One region of the Pantoea phytobeneficialis genome, then DNA from elsewhere that is predicted to be linked to it. Evidence: riboswitches for the same ligand, from Rfam matches in the RefSeq annotation. Region 1 holds a riboswitch; each other region holds the start of a gene.
The links. Region 1 has a riboswitch for thiamine pyrophosphate ahead of thiM (hydroxyethylthiazole kinase). Riboswitches for the same ligand answer to the same signal wherever they lie in the genome.

Region 1 (5,456 bases):
ACTGGCGTACGAGGGCGTCATGCGTTGTAAAAAGAAGCCTTGATTACCTTCTGCTTTTACCCAGGTGCCTTCCAGGCGGAAATCAAATGCGCCAAGGGTGTAGCCGAGTGTCATCGCCTGGAGCCAGGCTAAACCGTCATAGACATTGTTGACGTTGCTGGCGCCGCCTCCCTCGCGATCCTGTGCACCATAAAATTGATAACTGGTACGCAACGGCGAACCGGCCAACGGCAGTTGATACGACGCTTTGGCGAAGTATTGATCCATGTAGTTTGCGGCCTGGCCGTAAGCCCCTTCCACGACCAGGCTATTTTTAAAATCGTACTTCGCGCCGAAAGATTGCAGCCACGGTACATCCGTAGTGCCGTCTGCTTTGCGGAAGTTGTACATATGCTGGTACCAGGGCGCTTTGTATTGATCGGTCCACATCCATGAGAAGGAAAGGGCTCCCGTATCACCAAAATCATAGGTGGTTCCCGCCTCGACACCACGGTAAGTTCCCGGCAGGAAACTCCAGTGCGGTGCCAGTAACGTTTGGCCGGTGGGTTGTAGATATCCGGCACGCAGCCAGTAATCCTGCCATCGGGTTTTTAGCGCAGCTTTGTACAAGCTGGCACCACTTTTATCACCGGTCCATTTTTCATCCCAGCGGTTGCTGGCATCACTGAACCCGATTTCGTTGGGTGCAGCCGGACCACCATGAGTCAGCTCCAGCGCGCCATACGCAGCAAGGTCAAGGCCGATGACGTCCGCCAGATAGCCTGAGGAGAAATCGAGGCTGGCATTGCCTGTTGCATGATGCAGGTTGGCATCATACTGGCCGTATTTACCCTGTTGCGGATCCATCTCTTTGCGATCGCGCTGCCGCTGCCAGTAGTAGAGACCACCGGTCAGGGATGAGTCATCAATGAAACCGGCTGCAAAAGCAGGGGCAGGGATAAATGATGTAATGAGAAGTGCAGTGGCGATAGCTGTGGATAGCGACGTGCGAACTGTCCTGTGCATGGTAAATCCTCCGTGATAATCCCTTGTGTGATGATGCTTTCCATTTACTGTTACTTCGTGTAACCAGTGCGCAGATGCTATTTTTCGTGACGCGAATTATCAATGACGATGAGTACGATTTATGACGCAGGACGCAAAAATCAGCATTTAATTCACTAATATCATAATGTTACTGTTTTGTTGTTTATGTGAGTCAATTGTTTCTCAGTACTTGATCCTGTTGATTAGCAGAAAACCGGGAACAACATTCAGCCTTTAGATGCAGCAAAAAAGTTTTATTCTGTTGTTCTTTGGTATAGTTGCTATACCTTGATATCGTCAGCCATATTGTCTAGGATTTTTTCCGGAAGCCAGCGCTGTGCTGGCTCCTGGCCTTAAGTGGGGCTGTATGGCAATCACCGGACGGCTAACATCCTTCGGTTAAGCTAACGAGTTACTCTTCTTAAGAAGCGATAGTCATGTTTTCAGGATTAACCTCAGGAGCTGCAAAATGGCTGATGATTTAAAGAGAAAACAACCGGAAGACAAACGCTTTATTAGTCTTACTGAAACCTGGGAGGTTGAGTATTGGACGAACACCCTGGAAGTGAGCGCGACACAATTGCGTACCGCTGTTGCTAACGTAGGTAATGGTACTGAGAAAGTTAAGCAGTACTTGAATCAATATCAGCGAAAGTGATTTTCAGGAAGAAAATAACTGACTAACCCCGTTCTGCGGGGTTTTTTACTTATGCTGGCGCGCGGGTTTATAGTGAGGATGCATGTTGTTTACGTATGATTTCATAATGCCTTTATGAAAAACAATCAAATAAAAAATTTAAAAAAGTAGAGTGGTCGTTATGGTAAATAAATAGAACTTGATCTTCAACCATCCTGTCGTTTCATGTGGTAGACTTCGTATGAAGTCATAATGTTCTGATTTCATGTTTCTAACAGTAAAACTGCCTTTTCTGACAATGAGTGGCAAGAAGAAATATAAATCTTTTTGGAAGGTAAAGAAAGCCCCTCCATTCTGAGCAAGGGTCATTCCATTGGGTAAGTATCCAGATTTTTCACGAAAGAGAGTACATAACATAATGTGTCTTTCGGTTTTTAACGCGGAATATCCATATGTTGTGATTGTAGAGGCGAGAAATAACGAAAATAAAATAGCAGATACAACGTTCATGTCATTTACCTACCGAATTATAGAAAAGTTCACCAAGGTATTCGCCTTTATCTGAAGCGTATTCCAATATAACCACCAGCAAGTCCTCCAGAGAAGCGACCAATCTCGGTGTATTTTTTCTTAGAACATTCATCTTCCCGGCCAATTGAGCAAGCCTCATCGATTTCATTAATTGAGTGAATTGCATGTTGTTCTGGTTCTGACTGAAATTTTGGCATTAATGCGGCTGGAGCCTAAGCCGCTAAACCAGTCTCTCGCGAGACAGGGGGTTCTTCTTTCACATAGCCAGGATAAGCGTTAGACGGTGTGATTTTAGCCTTGCAAGGACATGAACTGTGGCTATCAAGCGATCCGGCAATACGTTTTTTATCGGGGCCGCTGGTGTAAAAAGGTATGCCTCCGATAATCTTGTAGGTCTTACCATCTTTCCCACAGGTAACAGGATCGCCTTCTTGCGTCTGCGGTGATTTTGCCGCCGCATGACGTCCTGTCTCCCTGACAAAGCACAATTCCTTTTGCCATAAATCCTTCATCTTGTTGTGGGAATAATCTCGGTGGTCATTTTACAAGCAACGACCACATGCGCAATGTGTATTTGTTTTCAATCGTAGTGCTGCGATTTATCACACGAACTTGAAGTTTTACGCGATAAATCGCGCCGCTACGCAACGTATGGGGGAAAAAGCCCAGCGGTATATTGAGCAGGGCGGGCTTGCGTCAGCAAGTCACTTGCCCTAATCTGCCAGTCATATAAATGACTCGGGGTGCCCTTCCTTGTGAAGGCTGAGAAATACCCGTACCACCTGATCTGGATAATGCCAGCGTAGGGAAGTCAGATGCCTGACCGCATTCGCCTTCTTGATCGCCGGTTGGGAGCTTTATGAAACAACCTGACCTTCTTTCCTCCGCGCAACTCGCGCACTCGCTTCAGTTACTGCATCAACATGCTTCGCTGGTACATTGCATGACCAATGATGTGGTACAGACCTTTACCGCTAATGTCCTGTTGGCACTGCGTGCCTCACCTGCCATGGTGATCGACGCTGATGAGGCCGCACAGTTCAGCGGTTATGCCGATGCTCTGCTCATTAACGTGGGTACGTTGACGCGCGATCGCAGCATCGCCATGCAGGCTGCGGTAGAGGCGGCAAACCGTGCCGGCACACCCTGGACGCTCGACCCGGTCGCGGTGGGCGCGTTAACCTTTCGCACCGAATTTTGTCAGCAGCTATTGACCCAGCAACCGGCAGCCATCCGTGGCAACGCCTCGGAAATCCTTGCCCTGGCGAACCAGGCGGCGGGCGGGCGTGGCGTGGACAGCTTGCATCAGGCTGACGCCGCACTCAGCGCTGCTCAACAGTTGGCGCACGATTACCGCAGCATTGTGGCGGTAACCGGCGAAGTGGATTACGTTACCGATGGTCAGCATACCTTTGCCATCCCGGGCGGCAGCCCACTGATGACACGCGTAGTGGGGACAGGTTGTGCGCTGTCGGCAGTGGTGGCGGCTTTTGCCAGCCTGCCGGGTGAACGTCTGCAACATGTGGCGGCAGCTTGTCGGGTCATGTCACTGGCCGGTGAACGGGCGGCACGTCAGGTCCAGGGGCCGGGCAGCTTTGTTGCTGCCTTTTTGGATGCGCTGTGGACACTGGAGGTGACGCCATGAAACGTATTAACGCATTGACTATTGCCGGTACTGACCCCAGCGGTGGTGCTGGAATTCAGGCCGATCTCAAAGCCTTCTCCGCGCTGGGTGCCTATGGCACCAGCGTCATTACCGCGCTGGTGGCCCAGAATACCCGTGGTGTGCAGTCGGTCTATCGTATCGAACCAGATTTTGTCGGAGCGCAGCTGGATTCGGTGCTCGATGATGTGCGTATCGACACGGCAAAAATTGGCATGCTGGCGGAAACGGCGGTGGTGGAAATTGTCGCTGACAAGCTGAAGCGTGCCAGCCTGCCGTTCGTGGTGCTGGACACCGTTATGATTGCCAAAAGTGGCGATGCGTTGTTATCACCGGATGCCATCGCCAGCCTGCGTGAGTTGTTGTTACCACAGGTATCGTTGATTACGCCGAATTTGCCAGAAGCCGCAGCGCTGCTTGGCCGCAGTGTGGCGCAGGATGAGAAGACGATGCTGATGCAGGGGGATGCATTGCTGGATCTCGGGTGTGAAGCGGTACTGATGAAGGGAGGACATCTGAGTGATGCGGAGAGCCCGGATTGGCTTATCACCCGCAACGGACGTCAGCGTTTTACCGCGCCACGCGTCAATACTCGCCACACCCACGGCACCGGTTGTTCGCTGTCAGCTGCGTTGGCGGCGCTACGTCCACGCCATGATGACTGGGCTGCGACGCTCTCCGAGGCTAAAGCCTGGTTGCAACAAGCGTTACTGCATGCCGATTCTCTGGAAGTCGGAAAAGGCATTGGACCGGTGCACCATTTTCATCGTTGGTGGTAGGGCGTAACGCCGAATTGCCATTTTTTGCCTGCGTATCTGTCTGAAAAATGGAGTCAGCAATTTGCCAGCCTGGCGGATCCCGGTCCAGGCTGTTGGGGGCGAATCGGCAGGTGCCGGTTCCAATCCAGCCATTAATCAGGAGTGAGTATGACGGACATCGTTCAGTTATTGGGCCAAGAAGCGGATAGCCTTCTTCAACATCGCTGCATGACCATTCCAGCGGAAAGCCTTTATTTACCGGGCGCGGATTATGTTGATCGCGTAATGACCGATAACAATCGTTCTCCTGTGGTATTACGCAACATGCAAACGCTGTACAACACCGGTCGCCTGGCTGGGACGGGTTACCTGTCGATTTTGCCGGTTGATCAGGGGGTTGAGCACTCCGCCGGCGCTTCATTTGCCGCCAATCCTCACTACTTCGACCCGAAAAATATTGTTGAGCTGGCGATTGAAGCGGGCTGCAACTGCGTCGCTTCCACCTACGGTGTGCTGGCCTCGGTGGCGCGGCGTTATGCGCACAAGATCCCGTTCATGGTGAAGCTGAACCACAACGAGACGCTGAGCTATCCGACGCAATATGATCAGACGCTGTACGCCAGCGTCGAGCAGGCGTTCAATATGGGAGCCATTGCGGTCGGGGCCACCATCTACTTCGGTTCTGAGCAATCACGTCGCCAGATTGAAGAGATCTCCGCCGCGTTTGAACGTGCGCATGAGCTGGGTATGGTGACGGTGCTGTGGGCCTACCTGCGCAATAACGGCTTCAAGAAAGATGGCGTGGATTACCATGCCAGCGCCGATTTAACCGGTCAGGCCA
Region 2 (5,456 bases), on a different contig from region 1:
CAGTTGATAGGTCACGGCGAAGTTATCCGCTGCGTCGATCACCAGATCGATATTATGTAGCGCCTGCTGCACATTGCTGGCGGTTAAGGACAACGGCAACGGCTCCACCCGCACCAGTGGGTTACGCCGCAGCAACGCGCGCTGCGCGCTGGTGACTTTAGGTTGCGCCACATCCTGCATATCAAACAGCGTCTGACGGTGCAGATTGTGCAGCGCCACCTCATCGTCATCGTACAGGCGGATATAACCGACACCCGCTCCCACCAACAACGGCAGGAGCGTGGAACCCAGCCCACCCGCGCCCACCACCAGCACCCGAGCCTGACTCAGCCGCTGCTGCCCCTGCTCGCCAATCTCTGGCAACATCATCTGACGTTGGTAGCGATCCATGATTACCCCTCTCCGCCGAAAGTCGCCAGGCCAAAGATCGGCGTGGAGGCGGCAGCCATATCGCGTTTCTCCATCAGGCCACCGTCATGGGCAGCTTTTCCTGCCTCGATCGCCTGGCGAAAGGCTCCTGCCATCCGCACCGGGTCACCCGCTTTAGCCACTGCGGTATTGAGCAGAATGGCATCGAAACCCAGCTCCATTGCCTGTGCTGCCTGCGAGGGGGCACCGATGCCCGCATCGACAATTAACGGAACATCACGGAACCAGGCCCGCATCGCGCGCAGGCCATCAATGTTACGTAGCCCCTGACCGGAACCGATGGGTGCGCCCCACGGCATCAGCACTTCGCAGCCGGCTTCAAGCAATTTTTCACCGACGATCAAATCTTCAGTGGTGTAGGGGAATACCTGAAAGCCATCGGCGCAAAGGATGCGTGCCGCTTCCACCAGCGCGAAGGGATCAGGTTGTAGCGTGTCGGCATGGCCGATCACCTCCAGCTTGATCCACGGGGTGTTAAACAATTCACGCGCCATCTGCGCTGTGGTCACGGCTTCCTGCACCGTGTGGCACCCGGCGGTGTTCGGCAGCACGCGTACATCCAGTTGCGCAAGTAGTTCACGGAAGGCGGCCCCAGCGGCCCCTTCACGCCGCAGACTGACGGTAATGATCTCGCTGCCGCCAGCCGCAATCGCCTGCTGCAAAATTGCCGGTGAGGGATAACCTGCGGTACCAAGCAGAAAGCGGGATTGCGGTTCAAAGCCATAAAACATCATTAGCCCCCCTGCATCGGTGATAACACTTCGAGCTGACAACCCTCTTCCAGTTGCTGACTGTCGTAGCGGGATTTGGGGACAAAAGTACCGTTGTAGGCGGTTGCCACGCAGGCCACGTCAATCTGCTGCTCACGCAGCAGTTCGGTCAGGGTACGGGCGGCCGTCAGCACCGGGCGACCGTTAAGCTGAATATTCATGAAGTTGTTCCGAAGTTAAACGCTGCATCAGTTGTTCCGCCATCAGCGGAGCCAGCAGGAAGCCGTGGCGGTACATCCCGTTAAGGTAAAATGTCCCGTTTTGATAGTGAATTTCCGGCAGATTTGCCGGATACGCCGGACGCAAACCGCTGGCGCTTTCGACAATACGCGCTTCGGCCAACGCCGGGTGGATGGCCCAGGCCGCGCTCAGCAACTCCATCATGGCACGGGCGCTGATCGGGCTGGCATCATGGCTTTCGACCATAGTTGCACCGAGCATAAAATGGCCGCCGCGACGCGGCACCAGATAGCAGGGAAAGCGCGGATGCAGCAGACGAATCGGGCGTGAGAAGCGCACCTCATCGCTGTGTAAAATCAACATCTCGCCCCGCACCGCCCGCAGGCCCGGCAACGCTGTTGCCGCATGGATGCCCCGGCAATCAATCACCTGCCCCGACGGCTTCCCGTGGTGAAAAGCCACCCCACGTTGCTGCAACTTTTCACGCATTTCATTCAGTGCCAGGCGAGGATCGAGATGCCCCTCCTGCGCAAAAAACAGACCACGGGCAAAGCGCCCGGCGAGGGCTGGCTCCACGTCTGCCGGATCAATCCATTGATGTTGTTCGGTCATGCGGGCAAAGCGGTTCAGTTCCTGGCTGTCGCGTGGTGGTGCCACCACCAGCGTGCCCTGATGTTCAACGCAACTGACGCGTTGTTGCCACCAGGCTGCGGAGTGCTGCCCCAGCTCAATGACGGCGCGTGGTGCGCTTTCTGCTTCACACCAGGGTGCGAGCATACCTCCGGCAAACCAGGAGGCGGGCTGACGCGCGTCATCGCTAATCACTTCAAGCTGTTCACCGCGTTCGGCGAGTAAGGTCGCCACACACAGGCCCGCAACACCGCCACCGAGTACAGACCAGCGGCTCATAGCGGGTATTCCGTAATACAAAGGGGAGAATTCACATCGGCCTCTCAGTTTTCGCACTGAGACCCGGGATACAGGAGGAGGGAAATGACACGCGCAACGGAAAAACGTCCCGATGTCAGACAGCCGAAATGACAGGCTGTCAGTCTTCCTACGCCAGTATCAACTGGGTCAGGTTCAAAGGGTCGCTAAGCCGCGCAGTGCGCTTTTAGCCTCTCAGTCTCTTGAGCGAGACTCCCCCGACGCGTCTATTTGTATTGCAGCCGCCAGGCTACGTCAAGTGTAAGCCCGGCAACAAAGCCTAACCTTTAAAAATTCCCTGTTTCAGGTTCATCCATTTTTCTCCATGATTTGCGCGTATTCTCGTCCCCTCATCCTGAAATCCGGCAGGTAAATTATGTGTGCTGATTCAATCATTTCAGCCATTCTGGTGTGTATATTCGGCGTGATCATTTTGTGGGTGGTGTTCTGCCCCTGAGCCGTCAGGCAAAATAAGAGTAGCGATGCCAGGTGAGCAGCGGAATTTTGCTGTCACTGAACGACTGACCGCTGCCCGGCTGTTGCAACAGGGCGAGGCACAGATCGATCTCCCGACGAATATCATGGCCGAGCACCAAATCCAGGGTGCCGTTCTCCAGCAGCAGTCGGCTCGCTTCACTCAATTCATGGCCGATAAATATCACCTGATCCTGTACGCCAAAATCGGTTAACGCGCGCGCCACCCCTTCGTTACCGCCTGCGGTGTTGTAGATCCCTGCCAACGGGTTCCCCCGCTCCAGCCATTTTTTTACGCTGAGATACGCGGTTTCCGCTTCGTCGTTAATGTTGACGCGATCACGAATGGTTAACCAAGGGAATGCCTCGCGCAACACGCGGCGAAAGCCAATCTCACGCTCCTCCTGGGTACGATAGGTCGAACTACAAATCAGCAGAATATTGCCCGATTGCTGTGCGGGCAGCATACGGCCCATAAACCAGCCCGCAGTGGCTCCGGCAGCGACCTGATCGATACCCACATAGGCGCTGCGCCGCGAATTGGGCAGATCGCTGGTCAGACAAATGACCGGGACCCCATCATCAATCGCCGCTTTAACCGCACGATTTATTTTTACCTCATCGCGACACACCAGGATGATGCCGCTACTGGTGGCGGCTCGCCGGGTAATCAGTTGGCTGAAGCGTTCGGCATTGAATTGCACGTTCGGCACGCTATCGAGGCTGAAATGGAGCTGGGGATAATCATTGATAGCAGCGCGTACCTGTTGCTCCACCTGATGGAGAAAACTGGAACCGGATTCGCAAATAATCGCAATGCGCGTTCTGTTAGCACTCGGGTTGCCGGTATCTGCGTTCAATCCCAGCCGCTGCATCGCGTCTGCCACTTTTTTGCGCGTCACTTCCCTTACGCCTTCGCGACCATTCAGCACCCGGTCAACGGTGGCGGGACTGACGGCAGCTTCCTGCGCGATTTGTTTGATCGACGGCGATTTCCAGTGATGTTGCTTCATGGCATGTCCTGATGTCATCTACCTCACAGGCAATCAGTATCCGTACATCCTGGCAAAAAGCCAAATCCATCAAGCGCATGAAATACAACTAATTATTCACATTTGATGTTAGTTACATCAAAAAAGCCTGTGATCTACCTCATCAATTCATCACGCCGCCGGGGCTTTGTTTTGACTTGATCTGCACCCGCATCGATTAATAACGCCACAACCTTTCTACCCCCGAGGAATAACCAATGCTGAATGTCGCTTTATTGGGTGCCGGTCGTATCGGCCAGATCCACGCAGGAAATATCGCCGCCCATCCGCAGTGTCGGCTGGCGTATGTTATGGATGTCTATGCTCCGGCAGCGACAGCGTTGGCCGAGAAGTATGGCGCGACAGTTGCCGACCTCGCCACCATCCTGGCAGACAGCAGCATCGATCTGGTGGCGATTTGCAGTGCCACCAACACCCATGCCGATTTGATTGAAGCCGCCGCGAGAGCGAACAAAGCCATCTTCTGTGAAAAACCGGTCGATCTCAGCCTGGCGCGCGTGCAAAGCTGCCTTGCCACGGTGCGGGAAGCAGGTGTGCCGTTGATGATTGGTTTTAACCGCCGTTTTGATCCCAGCATGGCACACCTGCAATCCAGCCTGCGCGCCGGGGAGATTGGCAGCACCGAGCTGGTGACCATCAGCTCGCGCGATCCGGGTGCACCACCGCCGGAATACGTGAAAGTCTCCGGTGGCTTGTTCCGCGATATGACGATTCACGATTTTGATATGGCACGCTGGTTACTGGATGAGGAACCCGTCTCGGTATATGCCTCCGCTTCAGCGTTGGTTGATCCCCAAATCAAAGCGGCAGGCGATGTCGATACCGCCGTGGTCACCCTGACCTGTGCCAGCGGCAAAATGGCAGTGATCACCAACAGCCGTCGCGCCAGCTATGGTTACGATCAACGCATTGAGGTCCACGGTAGCGAGGGGATGTTAGCAGTGACCAATCAACTGGAAAGTCAGTTGGTGAAATCGGTGGCGATGGGGGTCGTGGCGCAAAAACCGCAGCACTTTTTCCTGCAACGCTACGCCGAAGCCTATCGCAACGAGTTAGCGACCTTTATTGAGGCACTGGCAAAAGGGGAAGGAGAATACCCGAGTGGGAATGATGGCTTGCAGGCCCTGCTGCTGGCTGATGCGGCGCTGGCATCGTTGAAAACCGGTAAACCGGTAGCACCGGCATCGTTGTTATAAGCGATAAAATTTTGCACCTATGTAGCGGCGCGATTTATCGCGCAAAAAATTTTGCACCTATGTAGCGGCGCGATTTATCGCGCAAATGAGAACAGAGGAGGCCATCAGGCCTCCCCTTTATAACTTAACGCTGAGGATGATTCACTTCCAGCGGACGCAGATCAAACACCAATACTTCCGCATCTTTGCCGTTAGCGAATTGCAGCGCGGTTTCGTTACGTACGCGCGCACCGTCTCCGGCGTTAAACACCACACCGTTCACTTCGATGCTGCCGCGCGCCACATGGATGTAAGCATAGCGGTCGGCATCCAGCGCCAGGGTCTGCTGCTCGGCACCATCAAACAATCCGGCATAGATACGGATATCCTGGCGGATACTCAGCGAACCGGCATCACCCTCGGGCGATACAATCAGACGCAGCTGACCA
Region 3 (5,456 bases), 1.3 Mb from region 1:
AAAGGCCGGACGACCAGAAGCTACCGCATCGGCCCAGCGTGTCGGCTCAGGCAGGCGATAACCCGCCATGCAATTTTCCACCCACTGCAATGCGCTGTCGGTACTGACACGATGGCCGGTGGAGATAAAAAGTGGGTTGCAGCGCGCCTTGCTGCGCCACACCCAACCCAACTGCTCGCCTTTATCCAGCAACGGCTGACGGCTGCCCGGCGCTTCATCCAGCGTATCAAACTGGCCACACAGGCGCCGCTTTGCCACACCAATGGTCGGTACATCCACCAGCAAGCCAAAATGCGCCGCCACACCGAGCCGACGCGGATGCGAGATGCCATGCCCATCGACAAATAACAGGTCCGGTTGATGCTGGAGTTGTTGCCAGGCAGCTAATAGAGCGGGCACTTCGCGGAATGATAAAAAACCGGGGATATAGGGCATGGTGGTGCTGATGCGGGCAATCTGATGCTCCACCAGTTGCAACGAGGGGTACTCAAGAATCACCAGCGCGGCGCGCGTCACTTCCCCGCCCTGTTCAAACCCGACATCGGCACCGGCAATCAAACGGGGCGGCAGCACCTCAAAATCGTCCTGCCGCACCACGTCAGCTGCGCGCTGTTGCTGTTCCGTGCGTAGCGCCGCTAAATCCATCGCTAGCCCTGATGATAAGGACGTGACAAACGATGCACCGCCTCAACAAAGGCACCGGCATGCTCTGGCGGTACATCCTGATGGATACCGTGGCCCAGATTGAAGACGTGGCCTTCACCCTTGCCAAACCCTTCAAGGATGCCAGCCACTTCCTGCTCGATACGGGCCGGTGGGGCGTAGAGCATTGACGGGTCCATATTGCCCTGCAACGCCACTTTGTGGCCGACGCGACGACGGGCATCGGCAATATCGGTGCTCCAGTCCAGGCCCAGCGCATCACAGCCAGTTTCCGCGATCGCTTCCAGCCATTGCCCGCCACCTTTGGTGAACAGGGTGATCGGCACACGGCGACCTTCGTTCTCATGTAGCACGCTATCAACGATTTTGTGCATGTAGTAAAGCGAGAACTCGCGATAATCACGTCCGGTCAGCACGCCGCCCCAGGTGTCGAACACCATGATCGACTGCGCACCGGCTTTGATCTGCGCGTTCAGATAGAGGATCACGCTGTCGGCCAGCTTATCCAGCAACGCATGCAGCGTTTGTGGCTCGGCGTACATCATCTTTTTGATTTTGGTGAAGGCCTTGCTGCTACCCCCTTCAACCATGTAGGTAGCCAGCGTCCACGGGCTACCGGAGAAACCGATCAGCGGCACTTCGCCTTTCAGGTTATGGCGAATGGTGCGCACCGCATTCATCACATAACCCAGCTCTTGCTCCGGGTCAGGTACCGGCAGTTTGTCGACGTCAGCGCGGCTGGTAATCGGGTGAGAGAAACGGGGGCCTTCACCGGTTTCAAAGTACAGGCCCAATCCCATGGCATCCGGGATGGTGAGAATATCGCTGAAGAGGATTGCCGCATCCAGCGCATAGCGACGCAGCGGTTGCAGCGTGACTTCACAGGCCAGCTCAGCATTTTTACACAGCGACATAAAGTCACCGGCCTCGGCGCGTGTGGCTTTATATTCCGGCAGATAACGCCCGGCTTGTCGCATCATCCAAACCGGGGTGACATCCACCGGCTGACGTAACAGGGCGCGCAGATAACGATCGTTCTTCAGTTCACTCATAATTGGCTCTCTCACTGACAGGGCGCCAGTGTAGCATTTTCACAGCGCGCTGGCGCGACAGTGGGCAACGGTATCTTCAATCAGACGTCGCGCGACGGTACCCGGCGGCGGTAATAAAGGTAACGCATCGTAGCGGAACCAGCCGGCATCCAGCAGTTCTTTGCCGTCATGCTGTAGCTCCCCGCCATCGTATTCCGCCATATAGGCCATCATCAGCGAATGGGGGAATGGCCAGGGTTGTGAGGTGACGTAACGTACGTTTTTCACTCGTACATTGCTCTCTTCCATCACCTCACGCGCCACTGCCTGTTCGAGGGTTTCCCCCACTTCAACAAAACCGGCCAGTACGGTGTAGACGTTGTTACGATGCTTTGCGTGGTTCGCCAGCAGGATCTCATCTCCGCGCCGAATCGCCACAATGATGCAGGGCGCGATTTGCGGATAATAGCGTTCACGGCAGTGACCGCACAGGCAAGCAAACTCACGTTTGCTCAAATGCATTTCGTGGCCGCAATAGCCGCACCAGCGATGCGAACGAAAGAATTCCGCCAGTTGCACGCCACGCCCGGCAAGCTGGAACAGGCCGACATCTTCGTCAATCAACTGGCGTACTGAGCCCATATTGTCAGAACGTGATTCACGCACCAGCCAGACGTTTTCACCCTGCCATTCGCCAATCACCATGCCGCTGCTGCCCGCCAGATCGAATTGTTCCGCCGTCCCGTGCGGCAGCTCACCCTGTGGCAGCCAAAGTTTTTGTTCATGGCTGACAATCCACCAGCCAGCGTCTACGCTTGAGATCTCACGTTGCATTTAAATCGTCATCCTTAGCGTCTATTCGCAGAATGAACCACTATAACCCACATGGAGCCTTGTATGCTTACTCAGTTAGATGACCTGACCGAGCGTGTAGGCCGCGGTAACGAATTGGTCGATTCATGGCTACACGCGCGTCGTCAGCTACTTGTGACTTACTACCAGTTGGTTGGCATGAAGCCCAAAAAAGATGCGTTGAGTGCCCTGGACGAACAGGCGCTGGATGCCTTTTGTCATAACCTGGTGGATTATCTCTCCGCCGGCCATTTCAGCATTTATGAACATATTATCAGTGAGATGCAAGGTGACAGCCCGATGATCGCCGCCGCGCAAATCTACCCGTCACTGGAAGCCAATACCGAACGAATGATGCAACTGTATGACGGCCATCTGCAACAGGCCATCACCGATGACAACTGCGTCACCTTCCAGCAGGCGCTGTCTGAAGTGGGTGAAGTGCTGGAGTCGCGTTTTACGCTGGAAGATAAGCTGGTGCATCTGGCATGGGACAATCAGCTGGCGCATACGCCGGTAGCGAATGAAAGCATCATCGCCCGCCCTGCTTAGCCGCCCGCATTTGTAAAAGACTTGTTATTCGTAAAAAGCCCTTCTATGCTACGAGGGCTTTTTTATTTTACGGTTTAACACCGTAAATATTTTCTTGTCGGAGTGCCCATTTTGGGCTGAGACCGTTAATTCGGGATCCGCGGAACCTGATCAGGTTAGTACCTGCGAAGGGAACAAGAGTAAATATCACAGCCGGTGCGCGCGCCGTTTCTGTTACTCCTTCCGGACTCCGGACAAGCAACTTCCATCATTTACAGGAAACTTGCTATGTCTGTTGTAAAAACTTCTCGTCGTGAACAACGCGCCCAGGCGCAGGAATTTATTGATTCCCTCCAGGGCACTGCCTTCCCCAATTCTAAACGTATCTGGATCACCGGCAGTCGTGATGATATTCGTGTGCCGATGCGTGAGATTCAGCTCAGCCCGACCCTGACCGGCGGCAGTAAAGATAATCCGCAATACGAAGCCAACGAACCGGTGCCGGTATATGACACGGCCGGGGCTTACGGCGATCCGCATGCATCGATTGATGTTCATCGGGGGTTGAGCAAACTGCGCGCCAACTGGATCGCGGAACGCGGCGACAGTGAAACCATCGACCAGCTCAGCTCCAGCTATACACAGCAACGCCTGGCAGATGAGGGTCTGGATCACCTGCGTTTTGAACATCTGCCCCAACCGCGACGTGCCAAAACAGGCCGCCGTGTTACCCAGTTGCATTATGCGCGTCAGGGCGTCATTACCCCGGAAATGGAGTTTATTGCACTTCGTGAAAACATGGGGCGCGAGCGCATCCGTGGCGAAGTGTTGCTACAACAACATCCTGGCCATAGCTTTGGTGCGCATCTGCCGGAAAATATCACCGCCGAGTTCGTGCGTCAGGAAGTCGCCGCAGGGCGAGCCATCATCCCATCCAACATTAACCACCCTGAATCTGAGCCGATGATCATTGGCCGCAATTTTCTGGTCAAAGTGAATGCCAACATCGGCAACTCGGCGGTCAGCTCCTCAATTGAAGAGGAAGTGGAGAAGCTGGTGTGGTCGACACGCTGGGGGGCTGACACGGTGATGGATCTCTCGACCGGCCGTTATATCCATGAAACACGCGAGTGGATTTTGCGTAACAGCCCGGTGCCGATTGGCACCGTACCGATTTATCAGGCGCTGGAGAAGGTAAACGGCATCGCGGAAGATCTGAATTGGGAAATCTTCCGCGACACCTTGCTGGAGCAAGCCGAACAAGGCGTTGACTACTTCACCATCCACGCCGGCGTGCTGCTGCGTTATGTGCCGATGACGGCGAAACGTCTGACCGGCATCGTTTCGCGTGGCGGTTCAATCATGGCGAAGTGGTGTTTGTCGCACCATCAGGAGAGTTTCCTGTATCTGCACTTCCGTGAGATTTGCGAAATCTGTGCTGCCTATGATGTTGCTCTGTCGCTGGGTGATGGACTGCGTCCGGGTTCGATTCAGGATGCCAACGATGAAGCGCAGTTTGCCGAGCTACATACGCTGGGTGAGCTGACCAAAATCGCCTGGGAATATGATGTGCAGGTGATGATCGAAGGTCCGGGGCATGTGCCGATGCAGATGATTCGCCGCAATATGACCGAACAACTGGAACATTGTCACGAAGCCCCGTTCTATACCCTCGGCCCACTGACCACCGATATCGCCCCCGGCTACGATCATTTCACTTCTGGCATCGGTGCCGCGATGATTGGCTGGTTCGGCTGTGCGATGCTGTGCTACGTCACCCCGAAAGAACATCTGGGTTTGCCGAATAAGGAAGATGTGAAACAGGGATTGATCACCTATAAAATTGCCGCTCATGCCGCCGATCTGGCGAAGGGCCATCCTGGCGCCCAGATCCGCGATAACGCCATGTCGAAAGCGCGATTTGAGTTTCGCTGGGAGGACCAGTTCAATCTGGCGCTCGACCCACATACCGCGCGCGCTTATCACGATGAGACACTGCCGCAGGAGTCGGGCAAAGTGGCACATTTTTGTTCCATGTGCGGCCCGAAATTCTGCTCCATGAAAATCACCCAGGAAGTGCGTGACTTTGCCGCCCGTCAGCAGGCGGAAGCCCAGCCGATTGAAATCGGGATGGCGCAGATGTCAGATGCCTTCCGTAGCCGTGGCGGTGAGCTTTATCATGCCGCCGATGCCCTGAAAGAGGAAAATGTATGACCGCCGCCTTCCCCAGTACCGCCCCACGTTTAGGACTTTACCCGGTTGTCGATAGCGTTGAGTGGATTGCCCGTTTGCTGGAAGCGGGAGTACGCACCATTCAGCTGCGTATTAAAGATTGCGAAGATCATGAAGTGGAAGAGGCGGTGCGGGAGGCTATCGCAC
Region 4 (5,456 bases), 1.8 Mb from region 1:
TTGCTGGAACAGATAGAATGGCAACGTGCGGAAATCCGCGCTGCCAAACAATGCCACCACGCCAAAATCGCCAATCGACAACACGCAGGCAAAGGCCAGCGCCTGGGCAATCGGACGTTTCAGTGCGCGCAGTTCAAGCAGGCGCAGGCGGTTCAACCCCTGCATACCCAGCGAGGCGCATAACTGATTGTAACGCGCGCTGAGATCGCGCATCGGGTTCTCCAGCACTTTCATGGCATAGGGGATGGCGATCAGTGCGTTCGTGAAGATCACCAGCCCGTCGGCGGATTGCGGCAGGCCAACGGTGGCGTTGAACAGCAGGAAAAAACCGCTCGCCAATACGATGCCTGGCATTGCCAGAATCAACATGCCACTCAGTTCCATTGCTTGCGCCGGGATAGTGTGATGACGCAGGCGCAGTTCACGGCTGCTCCATAACAGCATCAGGGTAAGAATGACACACAACACGCCTGCTCCGATGGCAATGCGTAATGAGGTAAAGGTGGCCTGCCACAAGGCCGGTTGTTGAATCGCCCCGGCGACGCCGCCACGCAGGCCATCAGTCACTACCGCCAGCAAAGGCGGGAGCAACAACAACAAGGCTAAACCGATCAATAAGCCATCGCTGAGGCGCGCGCGCCAGCTATCCTGGGGATCGCGCCAGCCGCGTATCTGCTGACTTCCGCTCGGAATAGCTTGGCTGAAGCGCTGGCTCAGCAACACCAGCAGCAGGCAGCAGCCCAGTTGCAGCAGCGCCAGCAGGGCCGCGCGACCGGGATCGTAGTCAAAACTCAGCGCCTGAAAAATTGCCAGCTCCAGCGTGGTGGCCTGCGGGCCACCGCCCAGTGCCAGCACGGTGGCAAAACTGGCAAAGCACAGCATAAAAATCAGCGCGGCGGTGGGCAAAATCTGCCGCCGCAGCCACGGCCATTCGAGTAAGCGGAACAGGTTCCAACTGCGCAGGCCGAGCTGCGCCGCCAGCTGACGTTGCTCGCCCGGGATGCTTTCCAGCGACTGCAACAGCATGCGCGTGGCCAGCGGCAGATTGAAGAACACATGTGCCAGCAGAATGCCCTGCAACCCATAGGGTGAGAAGTGATAATCGATACCTACCAGGCTGCACAGCTGGGCCAGCCAGCCGCTGCGACCATAGACGCTCAGCAGGCCGAATATTGCCACCAGCACCGGTAGCACCAGCGTCATGGCGCACAGGCGTAACAGCAGGTTACGTCCGGGAAAACGTCGACGGTACAGGGCGCGCGCCAGCGGGATCGCGGGGATGACTGAGAACAGCGCCGACAGTAACGCCTGCCAGAAGGAGAAAGCCAGTACGTGATGCAGATAGTCATCGGTGAGCAGGCCACGCCAGTCACCGATGGGGGCTGACATCAACAGCGCACCAAACGCCAGCAGCGCCACCGCGCATAACAAGAGCGCGGTGAAACTGCCGGGCAGAAGCCAGCCGGGAATTAACGGCTGACGGCGCGTTGCCATGCACTTATCCAGTCGGCGCGATGGTCGGCAACCTCAGTCGGGCTATATTGCAGCGCCGTTTGCGGTACGTTTAGCGTCTGATAACCGGCAGGCAACTCGCTTTTAATCACCGGATACATCCAGTTGCCGGTCGGGATGGTCTGCTGGAAGGCCGGGGATACCATAAACTGCATAAATTGCTGTGCCAGTTTTGGTTGTTTGCTGCTGGCGAGCTGTGCCGCCACTTCAACCTGCATGTAATGGCCTTCGCTGAACGGCGCTGCCGCGTAGTTTTCTTTCTTCTCTTCAATGATGTGATAAGCCGGGGAGGTGGTGTAACTCAGCACCAGATCGCCTTCACCTTTCAGGAACAGGCCATAAGCTTCACTCCAGCCTTTGGTGACGGTGACGGTTTTTTGCGCCAGTTTTTGCCAGGCTTCCGGTGCTTTGTCGCCATACACCTTTTGCATCCACAGCAGCAAGCCAAGTCCGGGGGTGCTGGTACGTGGATCTTCATAGATCACGCGCCATTTTTCAGGGCTTTCTACCAACTCTTTCAGGCTTTTGGGCGGGTTCTTCAGTTTATTTTTGTCATAGACGAAGGCGAAGTAGCCATAGTCGAACGGGATAAAGGTGTCGTTGTGCCAGCCATCTGGCAGTTGGAGTGCGCCGGTATCCACCTGGCTTTTGGCAAACAGGCCGGTTTTTTCTGCCGCCTGCACCAGATTGTTATCGAGGCCCAGCACGATATCCGCTTTGCTGTTTTTGCCTTCCATACGGACACGATTGAGCAGCGACACGCCATCTTCGAGCGCGACATATTTCAGCTCACAGCCGCACTGGGCTTCAAAGGCTTTTTTTACTGCCGGACCGGGTCCCCAATCGGCAGAGAATGAATCGTAGGTGTAGACGGTCAGTACCGGTTTGGCAGCCAGCGCCGGGGCAGAAATCAGCAGCAGCACGGGCAGAACTTTTTTAAACACTTTGCGCTCCTTGAGGAGAAGATAAGGTTGAGTCGCAAAGGATCTGAGCAGTGAGGCATCTCAAATCCCTACGCCGGTATTAACCGGATCAGGTTCGACGGGTCTCTCTCAGCCCCTGTAATGCAGGGCACCCCGTTGAGAACGGCTCATTCTAGTCATTTCCGGCTCAGGGCGAAAGGTTCACAGCTCCGGCGGGGCAAACCAGGCGGATTTAAAGTCAAACCAGCCAAGGGTATTCATGCGCACACCACGCATACTGCGCTGGCCTTCCAGCAGCAACCAGTGATGAAACAGCGGATGCAGGTAGTCACTGTCCACCAGTTGCTTGCTCCATTCCGCCAGCGGTAGCGTTTTTTCGCGCCAGCGTTCAGCCGCGCTTTGCCAGTCTATTGGGATGCATTGCTGCATCAGCGGCAGCTCATACAATTGAGCGAACAGCGAGTAATCCAGCGGCAGGGTGAAGTTGACACTGCCAAGCCAGATATCGCTTTCGCCTTCACCGTTAAACCATGCTTCGTAACTCAGTTCACGGGTGATTAACTCTACGCCCTGCTGCGCCAGCAGTGGGCGCAGCGCATTGGCGATCCCTTCATGCTCAACATGATGGCTGTACCAGCTGATGGTCAGTTGGGTGAGATGCTGTGGTTTGCTGACTGGGGTTAAGTCGCGGCGGTGGTGCCAGCGAGGAATCAAGCCATAGGCCGGGAACCAGTAGCGTTGATACCCTACCCCGGCGTTGTTCAGCAGGGCGATAGGGTTAAACAGATAGCTGACCCAGCGGCGGAAATGGGCATCGCGTCCCTGCTCTGAACGTTGGTCATACAGCAGAAAATAGCAACCCTCTTCCAGGCGGCTCTCCTCCGATTTTTCATCGGCGGTTTCGCCCTGCAACTTCACTCCGGCATACACCAGTTCGTCGCTGATTTCCGGTAATACCCAGATTGAGACATCATCAATCAACGCGCGGTAGCCGAAGTAGTCATCAAAAGCGGCAATTTTAAGTTGGCTTTGCTGGTTGCGCACCACGCTGTAGGGGCCGGTGCCAATCGGCTGACGGGCGAAATCGCGAACCGTTTGCCACTCGCGCGGCAAGATCATCGCGCTGACGCTGCCAAGCAACCACGGTAGCCAGTTATCGGGTTGAGTCAGTTGAATATCCAGCGTCCAGGGGGCAGGGGAGTGAAGTTTGGCAATATGGGAGAACAGCGGTTGGGTACGCAGACGATCCAACGAGCTGATGACATCCTCCATCTCCAGTTCACGACCGTGGTGAAAACGAATCGCGGGTCGCAGGAAAAAGCGCCAGTGCAGCAGCGATGTTTGTTGCCAGTGATGGGCAATATCGGGTTCAATTTCCCCCTTTTCCTCATTTATCCGTGTCAGACCACTGAAGATTTGCCGCGCTAAATGGGTTTCGGAGCGACGCAACGGGGAACCGGGTAGCAGGTTGGGAAGCGGGCGATAATAGAGGACGCGCAGAATATGCTTACCCTGGCGGAAGCTGCGGCCGAGGTGAGAAGCAATCATTTGGCGTACCTGATTTTTGTCGCCTACCAATTGCACCAGTTGTTCGATGCGATCCTGCTCCAGCAAATCTTCGGCGCGCTGCTGCTGCAATGCCAGCCCGGTATAACAAAAACTCAGCGTTGAACGTTTACCCCGTCCGGCTTCGGCCTGCCAGATTAACCAACCCGCATCCTGCATGGCATTCAACAGGTTGCGCATATGACGTCGCGAGCAGTGCAGCAATTCCGCCAGTTCGCTCAGGGTGGTTTCCTGATCCTGGCCCTGGCAGCTTTGCCACAGGCGGATAAATTGCTGTTGTAGACGTGAAGAAGACATAAAAGGGGAACTCCGCCGCGTAATCGCTCAGTTTTTCTTGCCCTATATTAGAGGCATAGTAGACCCCAATGGAAGAGCGGGAGGCATTCAGTCATGAATGGCGCTCTGCCAGCGGTTCTGCCGACGTAGAACCTTTTCTGAGTAGGGTGCAATTTCACCGCCAGCAGTGTGTTCTCTGCTGGCTTTTTTCGTCTTGCTGTGGAATCTTCTACCCTCATTTTTTTCCCCGATTGAATCCGCAAAGGGATTTCTGCATGAAATCGCTGTTAACGCGTAAGCCGTTCCTCAACCCGGTTTATCTGGCTTTTATGGCCGTCTCCTTTATGGTTGGCGTGGCCGGTGCTTTGCAGGCACCGACGCTGAGCCTGTTCCTGACGCGTGAAGTGCAGGTCAGGCCGTTCTGGGTTGGGTTGTTCTTTACCGTCAACGCGATTGCCGGGATTGTCATCAGCCTGCTGGTGGCGAAACGTTCCGACAACCACGGCGATCGCCGCCACCTGATTATGTTTTGTTGCCTGATGGCGGTGTGTAATTCGCTGTTGTTTGCCTTTACCCGTCATTATCTGACGTTGATTACGTTGGGCGTGCTGCTGTCGGCATTGGCCAGCGTGGCAGTGCCGCAAATTTTTGCGTTGGCGCGTGAGTATGCTGACCGTTCCGCCCGCGAAGTGGTGATGTTCAGTTCGGTCATGCGTGCGCAGTTGTCGCTGGCGTGGGTGATCGGCCCGCCGTTATCGTTCGCGCTGGCATTGAACTATGGCTTTGTGACGCTGTTTTGCGTGGCGGCGGTGATCTTTTTGTTAAGCCTGCTGCTGATCTGGCGCACCCTGCCGTCGGTGCCGCGTGTGATCGTGTCTCCCGAGCAGGTGTTGACACAACTGAGTCCGTGGAAAGACAGCCAGGTGCGTCTGCTGTTTATCGCCTCGGTGATAATGTGGACCTGCAACGTGATGTATATCATTGATATGCCGCTCTATATCAGCTCCACGCTCGGTTTGCCGGAAAAGCTGGCTGGCCTGTTGATGGGAACGGCGGCCGGGCTGGAGATCCCGATTATGTTGCTGGCCGGGCATTATGCACGTCGCTTCGGTAAACGTCGGCTGGTGCAGGTGGCGCTGGTGGCCGCAATGGTGTTTTATCTCGGGCTGGGTCTGTTCC

Region 2: it holds a riboswitch for thiamine pyrophosphate, as region 1 does, so the genes downstream of both, CTZ24_RS21040 (FAD-dependent oxidoreductase) here and thiM (hydroxyethylthiazole kinase) in region 1, are expected to answer to the same signal.
Region 3: it holds a riboswitch for thiamine pyrophosphate, as region 1 does, so the genes downstream of both, thiC (phosphomethylpyrimidine synthase ThiC) here and thiM (hydroxyethylthiazole kinase) in region 1, are expected to answer to the same signal.
Region 4: it holds a riboswitch for thiamine pyrophosphate, as region 1 does, so the genes downstream of both, thiB (thiamine ABC transporter substrate binding subunit) here and thiM (hydroxyethylthiazole kinase) in region 1, are expected to answer to the same signal.

The regions. Positions count from the first base shown of each region.
Region 1 covers NZ_CP024636.1:3,322,304-3,327,759, forward strand. The annotation lists gene chiP (chitoporin ChiP) at 1-1,005, opposite strand, end outside; gene CTZ24_RS15405 (DUF3606 domain-containing protein) at 1,496-1,684, shown strand; TPP riboswitch at 2,924-3,020, shown strand; gene thiM (hydroxyethylthiazole kinase) at 3,054-3,839, shown strand; gene thiD (bifunctional hydroxymethylpyrimidine kinase/phosphomethylpyrimidine kinase) at 3,836-4,636, shown strand; gene fbaB (class I fructose-bisphosphate aldolase) at 4,784-5,456, shown strand, end outside.
Region 2 covers NZ_CP024637.1:176,287-181,742, reverse strand. The annotation lists gene CTZ24_RS21055 (HesA/MoeB/ThiF family protein) at 1-390, opposite strand, end outside; gene CTZ24_RS21050 (thiazole synthase) at 393-1,160, opposite strand; gene thiS (sulfur carrier protein ThiS) at 1,163-1,360, opposite strand; gene CTZ24_RS21040 (FAD-dependent oxidoreductase) at 1,344-2,288, opposite strand; TPP riboswitch at 2,417-2,536, opposite strand; gene CTZ24_RS21035 (LacI family DNA-binding transcriptional regulator) at 2,768-3,793, opposite strand; gene iolG (inositol 2-dehydrogenase) at 4,030-5,028, shown strand; gene CTZ24_RS21025 (pirin family protein) at 5,153-5,456, opposite strand, start outside.
Region 3 covers NZ_CP024636.1:261,261-266,716, reverse strand. The annotation lists gene nfi (deoxyribonuclease V) at 1-645, opposite strand, end outside; gene hemE (uroporphyrinogen decarboxylase) at 648-1,715, opposite strand; gene nudC (NAD(+) diphosphatase) at 1,755-2,528, opposite strand; gene CTZ24_RS01175 (Rsd/AlgQ family anti-sigma factor) at 2,592-3,098, shown strand; TPP riboswitch at 3,187-3,288, shown strand; gene thiC (phosphomethylpyrimidine synthase ThiC) at 3,366-5,291, shown strand; gene thiE (thiamine phosphate synthase) at 5,288-5,456, shown strand, end outside.
Region 4 covers NZ_CP024636.1:760,509-765,964, forward strand. The annotation lists gene thiP (thiamine/thiamine pyrophosphate ABC transporter permease ThiP) at 1-1,494, opposite strand, end outside; gene thiB (thiamine ABC transporter substrate binding subunit) at 1,470-2,456, opposite strand; TPP riboswitch at 2,504-2,601, opposite strand; gene sgrR (HTH-type transcriptional regulator SgrR) at 2,637-4,298, opposite strand; gene CTZ24_RS03385 (MFS transporter) at 4,553-5,456, shown strand, end outside.